2 linked regions of the Actinokineospora alba genome follow. The protein of the gene in region 2 interacts with the protein of the main gene of each other region in a pairwise test. Links are inferred from orthologs where the notes say so. Each region holds a gene or a part of one and is shown on either strand. Other genes may lie near its edges. The genes, in order: leuS and ligA.

Evidence for each region.
Region 1: the proteins of ligA (region 2) and leuS interact in binary tests that used the Escherichia coli proteins (3 or more experiments, as listed by UniProt). The link is inferred for Actinokineospora alba from one-to-one orthologs.

What each region holds. Positions count from the first base shown.
Region 1 is NZ_SNXU01000001.1:1,663,811-1,669,950, forward strand. What follows is about bases 1,420-4,770. They hold leuS (leucine--tRNA ligase), read right to left. Parts: upstream 4,404-4,770; coding sequence 1,620-4,403; downstream 1,420-1,619. Other genes in these bases: C8E96_RS07955 (TetR/AcrR family transcriptional regulator), read left to right, coding at 1,420-1,604; C8E96_RS07965 (SdpI family protein), read left to right, coding at 4,639-4,770. Outside these bases: C8E96_RS07950 (MMPL family transporter), read right to left, coding at 1-816; more of C8E96_RS07955, read left to right, coding at 885-1,419; more of C8E96_RS07965, read left to right, coding at 4,771-5,055; C8E96_RS07975 (MFS transporter), read left to right, coding at 5,958-6,140.
Region 2 is NZ_SNXU01000001.1:207,076-212,798, forward strand. The notes cover bases 923-3,856. They hold ligA (NAD-dependent DNA ligase LigA), read right to left. Parts: upstream 3,521-3,856; coding sequence 1,325-3,520; downstream 923-1,324. Other genes in these bases: C8E96_RS00950 (GNAT family N-acetyltransferase), read right to left, coding at 923-1,320; C8E96_RS00960 (hypothetical protein), read right to left, coding at 3,559-3,856. In the rest of the region: more of C8E96_RS00950, read right to left, coding at 808-922; more of C8E96_RS00960, read right to left, coding at 3,857-4,269; C8E96_RS00965 (MoaD/ThiS family protein), read right to left, coding at 4,188-4,469; C8E96_RS00970 (glycosyl hydrolase), read right to left, coding at 4,469-5,551; C8E96_RS00975 (methionine synthase), read right to left, coding at 5,602-5,723. UniProt on the Escherichia coli protein: DNA ligase that catalyzes the formation of phosphodiester linkages between 5'-phosphoryl and 3'-hydroxyl groups in double-stranded DNA using NAD as a coenzyme and as the energy source for the reaction.

The sequences.
Region 1 (6,140 bases), 1.5 Mb from region 2 along the record:
GACGGTCCGGCTCACCGCGTCGGCGATCGTGGCGCCCGCGCCCAGCTCTTCGCGGAACCGGCCGACCATGAACAGCCCGTAGTCGATCGCCATGCCCAGGCCGAGCAGGATCGCCACGTTCAGCGCGAACGAGTTGACCTCGAACCCGTAGCTCAGCGCCCGCAGCACGCCCAGCGACCCGAAGATCGACAGGCAGCCGACCAGCACCGGCATGGACGCGGCGAGCACGCTGCCGAAGATCATCACCAGGAGAACCAGCGTCACCGGCAGTGACACCGCCTCGGCGACGGTCAGGTCGTCCGCGGACCGCTCGTTCATCGCCTGCTCGGTCGGCACCGTGCCGCCGAGTTGGGTGCGCACGCCCGGAACCGGCAGCAGGTCCCGAACAGACTGGTACGCGATACGACGGTCGTCCTTGTCGGTGCCCGCAAGGGTGATCGTCGCCATCGCCATGGTCTTCTCGGCGCTCGCGAGGGCGGGCAGACCGGTGCTCCAGTAGTCGGAGACAGCCACGACCTTGTCCCTGGGCAGGCCGCGCAAAGCGGTGGTGACCTGGGCGGCGAGGGCGGGGTCATCGACGGTCTTTTCGTCCGGGGCGGTGTAGACGACCACGACGTCAGGCGGGCGCTGCCCGAAGGTCTCGGTGACGATCTCCTTGACCCGCATGGACTCACTGGCCGGATCCTCGTAGCCGCCCTGGGTCAGCTTGTCGAAGACGCCGAGGCCCCAGCCGCCCGCGCCGATCGTCACCAGCAGGGTGACGACCAGGACCACCCACCGTCTGCGGTGCGTGAACGAACCCCACGATGCGAGCAAACCCTGTCCCCTCAACGGAGCAGGACGCTACAGTCCGTGAACGCTGTTCACAACATCGCGGAGACCACATGACGCAGGGGACTCGTCGCGACCGGGCCCGCGCGGAAACGGATCGCGAAATCCGCGGACAGGCCCGTGCGCTGCTGATCAGCGACGGTCCACAGGCGGTGACACTGCGCGCGATCGCACGGGAACTCGGGATCACCGCGCCCGCGCTCTACCGGTACTACGCCTCGCGCGAAGACCTGATCGAACACCTCCGCGCCGACGTCTGCGCGGACCTGGGCAACGACTTGGACAGAGACCTGGCCGACGTCGCCGAGTCAGATCACCTCGCCCAGGTGCTCGCGGTGTGCCGCGGCTTCCGGCGGTGGGCGCTGGCGCACCCGCAGGAGTTCACCCTCGTGTTCGCCACCCCGCCGCACGACCCGAGGAAGGACCCGGTCCGGGACTCGTTCGGCCGGATCTTCCTCGGCGTCGCGGGCCGCATCCTCGCGGTCGGGGAACTGATCACCCCGCCGGAACAGGACATCCCGGCGGCGCTGGTCGCGGACCTGACGGCGTTCCGCTCCGACCTGCTCGACAGCATGGCCGCCACCGGAGTGTCCATTGCGGACAGTCGGCTCGGGATCGCCACGGCGTACGTGATGCTGCGGTTCTGGGTGCGGCTCTACGGTCAGGTCGCGCTGGAGGTGTTCGGGCAGTTCCCGTTCCCGGTGACCGACGCCGAACCCATCTTCGAGTCGATGCTCGCCGATCTGGTTCGCGAGGTGGGGCTGTCCGAGTGACAGCCCCGATCCTCGCTACAGCACGATGTTGACCAGACGCCCCGGCACCACGATCACCTTGCGCGGGGTTCCGCCCGCGACCAGGGCCGCGACCTTCTCCTCCGCCAGCGCCGCCGCCTTCACGTCATCCTGGCTCGCGTCCGCGGCCACCGTGATCCGGCCGCGCACCTTGCCGTTGACCTGGATCGGGTATTCGACCGTGTCCTCGACCAGGTAGCGCTCGTCGGCGGTCGGGAACGGGCCGTGCGCCAGCGACTCGGCGGCGCCCAGCTTCGACCACAGTTCCTCGGCCACGTGCGGGCACATCGGCGCCAGCATCTGGACCATCGCCTCGGCCACCACGCGCGGGCAGCCTTCGGTGAAGTTCTTGGTGATGTGGTTGTTCAGCTCGATCAGCTTCGCGCCCGCGGTGTTGTAGCGCAGGTTCGAGTAGTCCTCGTGCACGCCCGCGATCGCCTTGTGCAGCGCGCGCAGGGTCGTCTCGTCGGGTTCGGCGTCGGTGACCCGGACCTCGCCCGTCTCCTCGTCGACGATGTTGCGCCACAGCCGCTGCAGGAACCGCTGCGCGCCGACGACGTCCTTGGTCGCCCAGGGGCGGGAGACGTCCATCGGGCCCATCGACATCTCGTACATGCGGAAGGTGTCGGCGCCGTAGGTCTCGCACATCTCGTCGGGCGTGACCACGTTGCGCAGGCTCTTGCCCATCTTCCCGTACTCCTGCTTGACCTCTTGGTCACCGAAGAAGTACTTGCCGCCGCGCTCGACGACCTGGGAGGCGTCGACGTAGACACCGCGCTCGTCCACGTAGGCGTAGGCCTGGATCATGCCCTGGTTGAACAGGCGCCGGTACGGCTCGTCGGCGCTGACGTGGCCCAGGTCGAACAGGACCTTCTGCCAGAAGCGCGAGTACAGCAGGTGCAGCACCGCGTGCTCGACCCCGCCGATGTACAGGTCGACACCGCCCGGATCCCCGTCGCTCTGCGGGCCCAGCCAGTACTGCTCGTTCTCGGGCTCGCAGAACCGCTCGGTGTCGGTCGGGTCGACGTAGCGCAGCTGGTACCAGCACGAACCCGCCCAGTTGGGCATTGTGTTGGTGTCGCGGCGGTACTTCTTCTTTCCCTCGCCCAGGTCCAGCTCGACCTCGACCCACTCGTTCGCCCGCGACAGCGGCGGCGACGGCTCGGTGTCGGCGTCCATCGGGTCGAACGTCTTCGGCGAGTAGTCCTCGACCTCGGGCAGCTCGATCGGCAGCATCGACTCGGGCAGCGCGATCGGCTGGCCGTCCTCGTCGTAGACGATCGGGAACGGCTCGCCCCAGTAGCGCTGCCGCGAGAACAGCCAGTCGCGCAGCTTGTACTGGATGGTGCCGCGGCCGTGGCCGTGCTCCTCCAGCCAGGCGATGATCGTCGACTTGGCCTCGTCGATCTCCATGCCGTCCAGGAACCCGCTGTTGATCGCCGGGCCGTCGCCGGTGAACGCCTCGCCGTCGAAACCCTCGGTGGGCTGGACGGTCCGGATGATCGGCAGGTCGAACTTGGTGGCGAAGTCCCAGTCGCGCTGGTCCTGGCCGGGCACGGCCATGATCGCGCCGGTGCCGTAGCCCATCAGCACGTAGTCGGCGACGTAGACCGGGATTTCCTTGCCGTTGACCGGGTTCACCGCGTGCGCGCCGGTGAAGACGCCGGTCTTCTCCTTGCTCTCCTGGCGGTCCAGGTCGGACTTGTTCACCGCGACCCTGCGGTACTCGGCGACGGCGTCGATGTGCTCGGCGGTGGTGATCACGTCGACCAGCGGGTGCTCCGGCGCCAGGACCATGTAGGTCGCGCCGAACAGCGTGTCCGGGCGGGTGGTGAATACCTCGATCAGGTGCTCGCCGACCGGGAAGCTCACCCGGGCGCCGTTGGACCGGCCGATCCAGTTGCGCTGCATCGCCTTGACCTTCTCCGGCCAGTCCAGGCGGTCCAGGTCGTCGATCAGGCGGTCGGAGTACGCGGTGATCCGCATCATCCACTGGCGCAGGTTCTTGCGGAACACGGGGAAGTTGCCGCGCTCGCTGCGGCCGTCCGCGGTGACCTCTTCGTTGGCCACGACCGTGCCCAGGCCCGGCACCCAGTTGACCGGGGCGTCGGACAGGTAGACCAGGCGGTACTCGTTCAGCACGGCGTACTGCTCGGCCCGGGTCAGCTCACACCAGCCGCGCCCGTCCGGGGTGTTCCGCTTGCCCTGGGCGAACTCGGCTTCCAGCTCCGCGATCGGGCGCGCCTTGCCCGCGTCGGCGTCGTACCAGGAGTTGAAGATCTGCAGGAAGATCCACTGCGTCCAGCGGTAGTAGTTGGGGTCGATCGTGGAGATCCGGCGCCGCTCGTCGTGGCCCAGGCCCAGGCGGCGGATCTGCCGCAGGTAGGTCTGGATGTTGTCCTCGGTGGTCTTGCGCGGGTGCTGGCCGGTCTGCACGGCGTACTGCTCGGCGGGCAGGCCGAAGGCGTCGAAGCCCATGGTGTGCAGGACGTTGCGGCCGTTCATCCGGTGGTACCGGGCGAAGACGTCGGTGCCGATGAAGCCCAGCGGGTGGCCGACGTGCAGGCCCGCGCCCGAGGGGTACGGGAACATGTCCTGGACGAACAGCTTGTCGGCGGGAACCGGACCCGCCAGCGGCCCGACGGGGTTGGGCGCGTGGTACGTCCCGCGTTCCTCCCAGTGGTCCTGCCAGCGCTTCTCGATCCGACCGGCCAGCTCGGCCGTGTACCGGTGGCTCGGCACGGCATCGGCGGCGCTGGGTGTCTGAGGATCGGGGCTCATCAGTTTCCTTCCGGGGGTGCGTGCTCCTGAGGAAAAACGAAAACCCCCCAGCCCGCTTGGGCATGAGGGGTCGCCGCGCGTGACCGGTCGGTCAGCGCGGCCAACTAAGGAGCAGGCGGGCCGTACTCATGTCCAGAGAATAGCGCACGGGCGCGAACCGCTTTCCCGGATGACCGGGAACACACAGGTCAGGTGCCCGGCTAGGACCCCGCGAGCCATCTCCTACCATCGAGTGGTGAACCTCGCGCCGCTCGTGCCGCTCATCGCCGGTCTGCCGCTGCTCGCCGTCGGCTTCCTCGGCCTGACCGAGCGGCTGCCGCGCAATCGCTTCGGCGGTGTCCGCACCCCCGCCACCCTGCGCGACGACGACACCTTCCGCCTCGCCAACAAGGTCGCGGGCCTGCCGACGATGGTGGCCGGTCTCGTCGGCCTGATCGGCGGCGTCGTCGGTCTGCTGCTGTCGACCACGGCGGGTGCGATGACGGTGGCGATCATCGCGACCATCGGCCTGCTGGTCATCACCGTCGCCGCGGGCGCCCTCGGCCACCGCGCCGCCGCGGCCATGCCGGAACCCGCTCCCGAACTCCCCGCGGGCTGCGCGGGCTGCCAGTGCGGCGGCTGCGGAGTCCTCGGCAAGGCGAAGACCGCCTAGTTCGCCTTGACGTCGCCCGGATGGGTGGCCAACAGGGCCAGCGGCATGCCCTGGCGGCGCAGCACGCGGCCCCAGAGGTCTTCCTCGGCGGGGGCGAACACGTCGTTGGGCAGGGCCGGGACCACGATCCAGTCGCCGCGGTCGATCTCGCCCGCGAGCTGGCCGAGGTCCCATCCCGCGTAGCCGGCGAACACGCGCATCCCGCGGAACTTGGGGACGAGCACGTCCGGGTCGGCGTCCAAGTCGACCAACGCCACCGGTCCGCGCACGCCGATCAGGCCCGTCACCCCGTCGACCAGCTCGCCGGTGCGCATCGCGGCCAGGCACAGCGCGGTCTTCTGCTCGACCGGGCCGCCGACGAACACCGAGTTCGGCTCCGACACGTGCCTGCCCCACGTGGGCAGCACGTCGTCGACGGGGACATCGCTCGGTCGGTTGAGGACGACCCCGAGCGTGCCTTCACTCCGGTGGTCGATGATGTAGACCACCGTGCGACGGAAGTTGTCGTCGAGCAGGCTGGGCGCGGCTACCAGCAGCGTCCCTGGCTCGACCGAGGCGTCGGATGACACCCCGCCATGATCCCATCCGCGCGGCGAGTGTGAACGGCCCGACCCTCCTTCGCGGCCGACGGGAACGAAAGCGGGGGATCCGTCGTTGATGATGAGGTCGGCACTGTGTGTCCCCCGGGCTCAACTAGAACCGCCTTCGTGGAATACCGCACGGCTGGAGCCACGTTGTGCAACTCGCCGTGAGGCGACCCGGTGCCGGTGTCGGGTGGGCGGTCCCTTTCGGGGCCGCCCATTCCGGCGTTCGGGGGCTTTCCCGGAGACGTAGGCTGAGCCGTCGTGAGCACGCGTGCCGATACCAGCCATCCCGCCGATCACGAGGCACACCACCTTCGGATCGGCGTGCGGCGGCTGCTGTCCATTTCCGACTTCCGCCGCCTGCTCCTGAGCCGCTTCGCCGCCCAGTGGGGCGACGGGATGCTGCAGGCCGGTCTCGCGGGCGCCGTCCTGTTCAACCCGGAACGCGAAGCCGACGCCCTCGCCATCGCCGCCGGGTTCACCGCCCTGCTGCTGCCGTAC
Region 2 (5,723 bases):
GGGTGGTTCGGCGAGCGGTTTGGTGCCGGGCAATCCGAGTGGGGCGGTAAGCGGTTTCCTGTAGTGCGCCCAGGTGGTTTGGTGGCCGGGCGCCTTGGGCGTTGGGTGCCCGTTTGGGTGGTTCGCCTTGATTTGGGGACCCCGCCAAATGGGCCTGGCGCGGGCTCAAAAGGTGGGCGAAGTACAGCCCACCCGCGCCGAAAGTTTAGGCCCATTTGCCCCAAATCAAGGCGAACCACCCAAACAGCCCGTGGGGATCGGACCGTCACCTTTCGCGGGGCTTGCCTTCGCCGGTCGCCGAGTCAAGCCATTCCCTCCCGTGGGATTTGTCGCACCGGCCAGACAGGATTGCGGCCTTCGTCCGCTGGGGCGCGCCATCGCAGTCCCGCCAAGGCTGACCGCCCATCTCACGGGCGCGCCACAATCCGCCCTAAGGACCACGGCACCACCCCCAGGCAGACCATCGCAGTCCCGCCAGGTCTGACCGCCCCATCTCACGGCGCGCCACACCCGCCCGACAGGATCACGGCTCCCACCCCTAGGCGCGCCGACGCAGTCCCGCCAGGTCCCACCGCCCAATCCCCACAGGCCCACCACACCACGCCCGAGAGACCACGGCACCCACCCCAGGCAGGCCATCGCACTCCCGCCAGGTCTCACCGCCCAAAGCCGACAGGCCCACCACACCCCGCCCGAAGAACCACGCCACCCACTCCCAGGCACGTCGTCGCACTCCCGCCGGGTTGGACGCCCCTCAGCTCACGGGCCTGCCACACCCTCCCGTCGGCGGCCGCTCGCCCCGGTGGCTCAGGCGTCCGGTAGGTCCAGTTCGAAGGCGATCAGGTGGACTTTCGGGCCCGGGCTCCAATCGCGGTCTGGCAAGCGGGTGAAACCTAAACGCTCGTAGAGGCGGTGGGCGGGGGCCATGTTCTGTGAGCTGCACAGCACCACCCTCGGCAAACCGAGTTCCCTGGCCCGGTCGAAGACGGCGCGGATGAGGGCTTCGCCGATGCCTCGGTTGCGGGCGGTGGGGGCGACGGCGAGCATGCGGAATTCCAGTTCGCCCTCGCGGGAGATTTCGGCGTAGTCGGAGCCGGGTAAGGCGAGGGTGACGGTGCCGAGGAGGGTGTCGTCGGCGTCGACGGCGACCAGGAGATCCGCGCTGCGCAACCTGCTTGCGGCGTCGGCCAGGCTGGCGGCGTAGCCGCTTGAGTCGGGGCCCAGGTAGCCGTCGGCGGTGTAGGCGTCGAGGGTGAGGGTGCCGATCTGGTCGACCTCGTCCGCGCGGGCCGAGCGCACCGTGATGCTGGAAGCGTCCACTCGGCTACTCATCCGTGGCCTCGGCGTTCCCGGCCGCGTCGGCCTTCGCGCTACCGTCGTCAGCGTCCGTGTCGCCGATGGTAGCTACCTCCGTGGCGGCCTCGGGGCCTTGTTCCAGCAGCACGCGGAAGCCGTCCTCGTCGAGTACGGGGACCTTGAGCTGGATCGCCTTGTCGTACTTCGATCCCGGTGCGTCGCCGACGACCACGAAGGCCGTCTTCTTCGACACCGAGCCCGACGCCTTGCCGCCGCGGGCGATGATCGACTCCTTGGCCTCGTCGCGGGAGTAGGTCTCCAGGCTGCCGGTGACGACGATCGACAGGCCCTCCAAGGTCCTCGGCGTCGAATCGTCGCGTTCCTCTTCCATGCGGACGCCCGCGGCGCGCCACTTGTCGACCACCTCGCGGTGCCAGTCGACGGCGAACCAGTCTTGGACGGAGGTGGCGATGGTCGGGCCCACGCCCTCGGCGTCGGCGAGTTCCTGTTCGGTGGCCTTGGCGATCGCTTCGATGGAGCCGAACTCACGAGCCAGTGCCTGGGCCGCGGTGGGGCCGACGTGGCGGATGGAGAGGCCCACCAGAACCTTCCACAGTGGACGGTTCTTCGCGGTGTCGAGGTTGGCCACCAGCTTGCGGCCGTTCGCCGAGAGCTCCCCGGCCTTGGTGCGGAACAACTCCACCCGCGAGAGCTGCTCCTCATCCAGGGTGAACACGTCGCCCTCGTCCTGCACCACACCGGAGGTGAGCAGGGCGGCGGCGGCCTCGAAGCCGAGCACCTCGATGTCGAACGCGCCCCGGCCCGCCAAGTGGAACAGCCGCTCCCGAAGCTGCGCCGGGCAGGACCGGGCGTTGGGACACCGGATGTCGGCGTCGCCCTCCTTCTCGTAGGCCAAGGTGGTGCCGCACACCGGGCACTCGGTGGGCATCTCGAACTCGTAGGCGTCCGGCGGCCGAACCTCGATCACCGGGCCGAGCACCTCCGGGATCACGTCCCCGGCCTTGCGGATCACCACGCGGTCGCCGATGAGGACGCCCTTGCGCTTGACCTCCGAGGCGTTGTGCAGCGTGGCCATCGCGACCGTGGACCCTGCCACCTTGACCGGCTCCATCACCGCGAACGGCGTCACCCGGCCGGTCCGGCCGACGTTGACCTCGATGTTGAGCAGCGTGGTGGTCGCCTCTTCCGGCGGATACTTGTAGGCGATCGCCCAGCGCGGCGCGCGCGAGGTGGTGCCGAGGCGGCGCTGCAGCGACACCTCGTCGACCTTGATCACCACGCCGTCGATCTCGTGCTCTGCGTCGTGGCGGTGCTCGCCCCAGTACTTGATGTGCTCGGCGAGCTGGTCGGCCGAGTCGAGCACCTTGGTGTGCCCGGACACTGGCAGCCCCCACGCGGCCAGCGCCCGGTACGACTCGGACTGCGCGGTGGGCTCGAAGCCCTCGCGCCTGCCCAGGCCGTGGCAGATCAACCGCAGGTTGCGGCTCGCGGTGATCTTCGGGTCCTTCTGGCGCAGCGACCCGGCGGCGGTGTTGCGCGGGTTGGCGAAGGGCGGCTTGCCCGCCTCCACCAGCCGGGCGTTGAGGTCGGCGAAGTCCTCGACCGTCATGAACACCTCGCCGCGCACCTCTACCAGCGCCGGGACGGGGAACTCGTCGCTCGGGGTGAGCCGGTCGGGCACGCCGCGCATCGTGCGGACGTTGAGCGAGACGTCCTCGCCGGTGCGGCCGTCGCCCCTGGTGAGCGCCCGGGTGAGGCGGCCGTTCTCGTAGAGCAGGTTGATCGCGAGGCCGTCGATCTTCAGCTCGCACAGGAAGTGCGCGGCCGAGCCGACCTCCTTCTCCACCCGGTCGACCCACCCGCCGAGCTCGTCGAGATCGAACGCGTTGTCCAGGCTGAGCATGCGTTCGAGGTGGTCTGCCGCGGCGAACTCGGTGGAGAAGGACCCGCCGACCCGCTGGGTGGGCGACTCCGGGGAGACCAGCGACGGGTGCTGCTCCTCGATCGCCTCCAACTCGCGCAGGAGCGTGTCGAACTCGCCGTCGGAGATCGTCGGCGCGTCGAGCACGTAGTAGCGGAACTGGTGGCCGAGGAGTTCCTCGGACAGCTCGGCGTGCCGCTCACGCACGTCGGAGGGCACATCCTCGACGCCCTCGACCGCGGCTGGTCGTTCCTGCGGAAGATCCTCGTCAACACTCGTCACGTGTCAAAGAGTAGCCAGGACGACCGACATTCGGAGGCTCAGGAAGCCAGCCTGTGGACAAGTTCGCGCAGCTCCAGCAAACCGATGCTGTCGGCGGGCTCGGTGTCGGCGGCCTCGACCCGGCGCAGCCGCTCCCCCGCCAGCCGCTCACCCAGCGTGGCGTCCAGCGGGAGGAACGTCATCGCCGCGCGCGCCGACGGCTCCAGCCCGGCGAGCGCCGGGTGGTAGACCGCGACGTCGACCAGACCCTCCTCGACCTGCGCGTGCACGCGGACATCCGCGAGCGCGACCCGGGTCGCGCCGAGGTTGACCGTGACCTCCGTCGGGTCGGGGACGGCGGGCACCGAGTCGTGGAACTCCCACAGCGGGGTGTCCGGCTCGGCGGCCGCCTTCCACGCGTCGGTGTACGGCCGCAGCCGCGGGTCCTCCTGCCCGCTCACCACGAACGCGTAGATCGAGCGGATACCGCGTTCGAGCGAGAAGTGCAGGTCGGGGTGCAGCGCCGCGACCATCTCGCAGAGCTGGTTCTCGACCCGCTGCGGCTCCCCTTCGCCGAGGGCGGCGGCGACCTCGGGGAGCAGCTGCTGCCACTCGCACCAGAACCGTTCCGCGAGAACTGCCGGGTCGGGCTGCTCGACCGGGTCACGGGACCGCTTGAACCAGCGCGCTAGCCGCCCGCCACCGACGGAATCACCTGGATCTCGGCGTCCGCCGCGACCGGTGTGTCCGCCCCGCCCAGATACCGGCATTCCTCTCCGTCCACGTAGAAGTTGACGTACCGGCGCAGCCCCCGGTTCTCGTCACGCAGGCGCCGCTCCAGCGCCGGGTAGCGCTCGCAGACCACGTCGAGCACCCGGGCCAGGGTAGCGGGATCGGGCGCGTCGATCTCGAGTTTCGCCTGCCCGTCCGCCTTGGCCCGCAGGACCTGGGGCAGCAGCACGGTGATCATCAGATCACCGCGGCCCGCACCGACAGCACGTCCGGCAGGTGCGCGGCGACCTGCGTCCAGTGCTCGCCGCCGTCTCGGCTGGCGTAGACCTCGCCGGACCGGGAACCGAAGTACACGCCCGCCTCGTCGGCGTCGTCGACGCACATCGCGTCGCGCATGACCGCGCTCCAGAAGTCGTCGGGAAGGCCGTCGCCGAGCGCGGTCCAACTGGAGCCCGCGTCGTCGCTGCGGTAGACCCGGCAACGGCCGTCGGGCGGGAAGCGCATCGAGTCCGCGGTCAGCGGGAAGTTGAAGATCGTGTCCGGCTGGTGCGGGTGCACGACCATCGCGAAGCCGAAGTCGCTGGGCAGGCCGTCGGCGATCGATTGCCACGTCTTGGCGTTGTCGTCGCTGCGATAGACACCGTGGTGGTTCTGCGCGTAGAAGCGGTCGGGCCGGTCGGGATGCTGGGCGATCTTGTGGACGCACTGCCCGAACTCGGGGTACGGGTCGGGAAGGAAGTAGGCCTTGATGCCGTCGTTGCTCGCGTCGAAGGACTTGCCGCCGTCGGCGCTGACGTAGACACCGCCGGTCGACATCGCGACCGTGATCCGGCCTGCCTCGGTCGGGTGCGGGATGACCGAGTGGACCGCCATGCCGCCGAAGCCGGGCGTCCACTTCTCGCGGTGCGGGTGGTCCCACAGGCCGCGGACGAGTTGGTAGTTCACGCCGCCGTCGTCGGAGCGGAACAGCGCGGACGGCTCGACCCCCGCGTAGACCACGTCCGGTTCACTGGCAGGCCCGGGGGCGATCTGCCAGACCCGCGCGAGCGCTGTCTCGGTGTCCTCGGGGAACGCGACCGGCGCGTGGTCGGGCTCGGACCAGGTGGCGCCGAGGTCGTCGCTGATCGCGACGCTCGGCCCCCAGTGCTCGGACGTGACCGCGGCCAGCAGCCTCGGTGTGGCGCGTCGGGTGTCGATGGCGACGGCGTAGACGTCGGTCATCGGGTGGTGCGGACCGGTTGTCTCCCAGTCCCCACCGGAGTTGGTCGCGAGGAACAGCCCCTTGCGTGTCCCTATCGCGAGCAGCACCTTCTGTGTCATCGGGCACCTCCGTAAGTGACCCGCGCCACGTTACGCCCGAGCACCGACAGCTACCAGGATTCCGGCGGCTCCACAAAGGCTTTGCCCAGGTCACGAACCTGCTTGAGGGCGGCGCGTACCCATCCGGCTGACGCTCCGGCGAGGCCGCAGGCAGGCGTGACGACGGTGTGCG